DNA from 2 places in the Peptoniphilus sp. HCN-40583 genome. Region 2 is predicted to be linked to the other one. Evidence: riboswitches for the same ligand, from Rfam matches in the RefSeq annotation. Region 2 holds a riboswitch; the other holds the start of a gene.
What was found. Region 2 has a riboswitch for FMN ahead of WKT05_RS06180 (ECF transporter S component). Riboswitches for the same ligand answer to the same signal wherever they lie in the genome.

Region 1: it holds a riboswitch for FMN, as region 2 does, so the genes downstream of both, ribD (bifunctional diaminohydroxyphosphoribosylaminopyrimidine deaminase/5-amino-6-(5-phosphoribosylamino)uracil reductase RibD) here and WKT05_RS06180 (ECF transporter S component) in region 2, are expected to answer to the same signal.

Annotation. Positions count from the first base shown of each region.
Region 1 covers NZ_JBBKBU010000027.1:28,465-30,852, forward strand. The annotation lists gene WKT05_RS08555 (hypothetical protein) at 1-67, opposite strand, end outside; gene WKT05_RS08560 (RNA polymerase sigma factor) at 60-599, opposite strand; FMN riboswitch at 783-896, shown strand; gene ribD (bifunctional diaminohydroxyphosphoribosylaminopyrimidine deaminase/5-amino-6-(5-phosphoribosylamino)uracil reductase RibD) at 973-2,058, shown strand; gene WKT05_RS08570 (riboflavin synthase) at 2,040-2,388, shown strand, end outside.
Region 2 covers NZ_JBBKBU010000016.1:30,767-33,154, reverse strand. The annotation lists gene WKT05_RS06185 (Na+/H+ antiporter NhaC family protein) at 1-191, opposite strand, end outside; gene WKT05_RS06180 (ECF transporter S component) at 366-974, opposite strand; FMN riboswitch at 1,034-1,148, opposite strand; gene WKT05_RS06175 (phosphoribosylaminoimidazolesuccinocarboxamide synthase) at 1,261-1,944, opposite strand; gene WKT05_RS06170 (L,D-transpeptidase family protein) at 2,081-2,388, opposite strand, start outside.

The DNA.
Region 1 (2,388 bases), on a different contig from region 2:
CGTCGGTGGCGTAGAGATTGTTTAAATCTCGGCTTACGTTGTCGTGGGCATTTTTATTTTCATTCATAATAGGCCTCCATTTCTTTTCGCAATTGATTCAGCAAACGGTGGATCATGACGCCCACGTGATTAGGATTCGTGTCCATAAGCGCGGCGATGGTCTGATTGGAAAGCTCCGCACCGAATTTGTAGCTGACCAACAGTTGGTCTCTCGGCTTCAATTTTTTCACGGCCCGGCGCAAATAGGCGAGTTCTTCTTTGTTTTCCATTAATTCATCGGCGGCCGGATCCACCTCGGCCACATCCTTTGCCGCGGTAATGGGCAACCACTGAAAGCGGCTCTTTCGGCGGTAGTAATCCTTCACTTGATTGCTCGCTATGGTATAGAGCCACACCTCGAAGCTGCCTTTTTTCGAATCGTAGGCGGAAAATTTCTTGTAGATCTTGAAGAAAATATCCGCCGTCAGATCCTTGGCCACCTCCCGATTGCCGGTGCGGTAGATGACGAACCGAAAGACGGAATCGAAGTAGCGATCGTAGACCGCTTCAAATGTAATTGCATCGTCTATGACGGTCGGTACATGGGTCGTTTCATCCATTGGCTTCACCTCCTTGTCCTTTCACTTGTATATACGCGGGAAGGTGTTCTTTATTACAAAATTTCTCGTTTTATTTATTGTACCGAGTGGGGGAGAAAATTTTAACCCTGTGGCGACAAAATCTCTTTACAGGGTAAGCTATAAGTGGTATCATAATGAAAGGAAAACATTTCCTGAACTTCATATATTCTTCGGGGCGAGGTGCAATTCCTCACCGGTGGTAAAGTCCACGAGTCACATGATTGAATCGGTGCAATTCCGATACCGACGGTATAGTCCGGATGAAAGAAGAAGCGAAGGCAACTTTTGTTGTCTTTCATTTGGTTGTCACTCCGAAGCATTGTGCTTCGGTTTTTTTTATGCAGGAGGCTTTATGGATGAGCAGTATATGAATCGGGCATTGGCTCTTGCGAAAAAGGGATTGGGCAAAACGAAGACCAATCCCATGGTCGGCGCGGTCTTGGTAAAAGACGGGCGCATTATCGCCGAGGGCTACCACCACGGCTTCGGCTTGGATCACGCCGAGGTGGATTGTCTGAAGCAGGTGGAGGAGTCGCCGAAGGGCGGCACCATGTATGTGACTCTGGAGCCCTGTTCCCACTACGGCAAGACGCCGCCCTGTGTCGTGGCCATTGAAAAGGCCGGCATCGCACGGGTGGTGGTCGGCACTTTGGATCCCAATCCCAAGGTGGCGGGCCGCGGCGTGGGCGCCTTAAAGGCAGCGGGGATTCAGGTGGATGTCGGCGTCTTGGAAGCGGCCTGCCAAAGGCTGAACCGCGCTTTTTTCACCAGCATCATGACCCAAACGCCTTATGTAATTTGTAAATTTGCTGCCACAGTAGACGGGAAAATCGCCACGGACACGGGGGAAAGCCAATGGATCACCTCCGAGTTGGCGAGAGACGACGGCCACAAGCTGCGCGGCGTGGTAGATGGGATTCTCGTGGGCACCAACACGGTGATCAAAGACAATCCCCGCCTCTCCAATCGAAGCGGCGTAGGCGGCGATCCCACGCGGATCATTTTGGACCGCCGCGGCGCCGTGGATTTGGATTATCACGTTTACGACGGCACCCAGCCCACCATTGTCTATACGGTACACATGGAGGAGGCGAAGATAAAGGCCCTGAAAGATCGTGGCGTCGTCGTGGAAGTGGTGAAGGAGAAGAAGGGCAAGCTGGATCTTCCCGCCATTTTAAAAGACTTGTACGCCAAGGACATGGGTCGTATTCTCGTGGAAGGGGGCGGACGCCTCCACGGCAGCCTCATCGACGAGGATTTAGTGGATGAATTTGCCCTCTATCTGGCGCCTACTTTGTTCGGCGGCGGAAAAGAGGTTGTGGCGGGCCGGGCCATCGCTTCCCTTACTGAACGGCGAGATTTCGTCTTTGATGAGGTGAAAATGCTGGGGCCGGACCTGTTTGTAGGAGGGGTCAGAGGATGTTTACGGGAATCGTAGAAGAAGTGGGCACCGTGGCCGCTCTGGAGAAGCGGGGCGAAAAAATCGTCCTGCGGGTCAAGGCCGAAAGGGTCCTTGAAGGCACGAAAATCGGCGATTCCATCGCCACCAACGGCGTCTGCCTCACGGTGACTTCCATGGCGGAGAACACCTTTACGGCGGATATGATGACGGTGACGGCGAAAAAATCCGCACTGGATCGACTGACGCCGGGCAGTGCCGTGAATTTGGAGCGGGCCCTGCTCCCCACGAGTCGCATGGGCGGACACATCGTTCAGGGCCATGTGGACACGGTGGGAAAGGTTCAGGGCATTGAGCCTAAGGAAGGGG
Region 2 (2,388 bases):
GAGCCTTTGAACATGACAAAGGCGAGCACAATGGCCGGCAAGATGCACACCGGTGCCGCCACTTGATAAAAGGCCATTTCCACGCCCCTGGCATTTAAAATCATGCCGGTGGCCAAATAGACCAGTACGAAAAGAATAAAGGGCAAGAGCGCCGCCCCGTTGGCTTTTACTTTTAATTTGCCGTCTTCCATCATGTCCTCCTCATATGCTTCTGAATGAAAATATCATTGCGGATCCTACCCATTTTTCGAGAATGAAGGGTATATCGTATAAATTATTATAGTATCTCCGCCTGCATTTGTAAAGATTGACAGCGCACCGTCCGAGTGCAATAAAAAACCCCACTCCGAAGAGCAGGGTTAAAATCAGTCGTAAAGCAGATGAGATACCCGCTTGTACAAGGCCAGGGTCACCGCCGATACGATCAGCCCCTTCACCAGATTAAAGGGCACGATGCAATAGACCATCATATCCCACAGGGAGTTGACTCGCGGCGTGACGGCACGGCCCATGTTAATAATGGCTTCCATGGGCATAATCTTGCCGTAGAGAGGAAAAACCACGAAGTAATTGCTCAAGGTGGCCACGGCGGTCATGCCGATGACGCCGATTAAAAGACCGACGACGGCGCCGCGGTAGGTTCTGCGCGCACAGTAAAATTTCGACGCGAGCCCGACAAACAACGCGCCGACGATAAAATTCGACAACTCGCCGACGCCGCCGGTGGTGGTGCCGCGAACGAAAAAGGTGAGGATGCACTTCACCAGTTCAATGGTGATACCCGCCACGGGGCCCATGACGAAGCCGCCGATTAAGGCCGGCATATCGGACAGGTCGATTTTTATAAAAGGCGGTGCAATAAAGGCCAAGGGGACTTCGATGTACATAAGTAAAAAGGCGATAACGGATAAGAGGGACAGACGCGTTAAATTTCTCGTGGAGTAGCGCGCCTTCGTCCGCTGGATTTGATTCATGGTTCCTCCTTGTGGGGCAAAAAAAAAGCCCGCATCCCCGGGCACATAAACATGAAAAAAAAGATCTTCTTTCATCCGGACTGTCACCGTCGGTATTGGAATTGCACCAATTCAGTCTTTCGACACGTGGACTTTACCACCGATGAGGAATTTCACCTCGCCCTGAAGATTGATTTGTTTGATATATTTTTATTATACCACCTTTTCAAATAAATGAAAGGGGTTTTCAGAATTTCGGGACACAAAAAAAGCCCCGAAGGGCTTTTTTCTCCTTAATGAACCGTGCTTATTTGCCGACGATCATTTCGGAAAGACGTAAGGGTTCGATGTATTCGTCCCCTTTGAAGACGCGCATGTTGCCGCCGGAGACTTCGTCGATTAATACGACTTCGTCGCTGCCTTCTAAGCGGCCGAATTCCAATTTGATATCGTACATTTCGAGACCACGAGCCTTTAAGTCGTCGTAGATCACTTGAGAAATGGAGCGGGTAAGCTCTTTAATGCGTTCGTATTCCCCTTCTTTTAAAATGCCCAACAGTACCAGCGCATCTTCGTTGATGAGGGGGTCTTGGCGTGCATCGTCTTTTAAGGTGAATTCCACGTAGCGATTTAAAACGTCGCCGTCTTTGGCATATTTGCCGTAGCGACGAATAAAGCTACCCGTAGCCTTAAAGCGGCAGATCACTTCCAAGCCCTTGCCGAATACTTTGGCAGGCTTAATTTCCATGAGACGATTGTCTACATCGGCGGAAATGTAGTGTGTGGGGATTTTATCTGCTTCGAATTTTTCAAAAAAGTATTTGCTCATGGCAATGCATGCGCGGCCGGAACCTTCGATGGAAAGGCCTACTTGGTTTTCACCGGGATCGAAGACGCCGTCTTTGCCCGTCACGTCGTCTTTGAAGTAGAAATAGGTCTTGCCGTTTTCTTGTCGAATGTCTTTCGTCTTTCCTTCGTAAATGGTTTTCAAAATAGCCTCCTGTCATACAAGCAAATCGTACAACTTATTTTACAACAAATGGCCGCGGGAAAACAGATCCTTAGGCAAATTTTCCTCGGATTTTCACGAAAATTTTTCCGCAAAAAAGCGCCCGTAGGCGCTTCGATTAAATGGCGTGTTTATTTGAGTTGTAAACAATGACAGGCATGCCTTCAAAGGCATTTTTGTAAAAGGTCGGCGCCTTGGAGGGCGGTGTGTTGACACAGCCGTGGCTGCCGCCGCCTAAATAAATTCTGCCGCCATAGCTGCCCCGCCAATTGGAATCGTGAATGCCGCAGCCCGTCCAGTTAAAGGGCATCCAGTACTTGACGTAGCTCTTCCAGGAATCCCCGGTAAGGTAGCGGTTGCGTTCTTTCGACCAAATTTCGTGGGTGCCGGTGGGCGTGCCGTTGCCGGCGTAGGGATTGCCCGTAA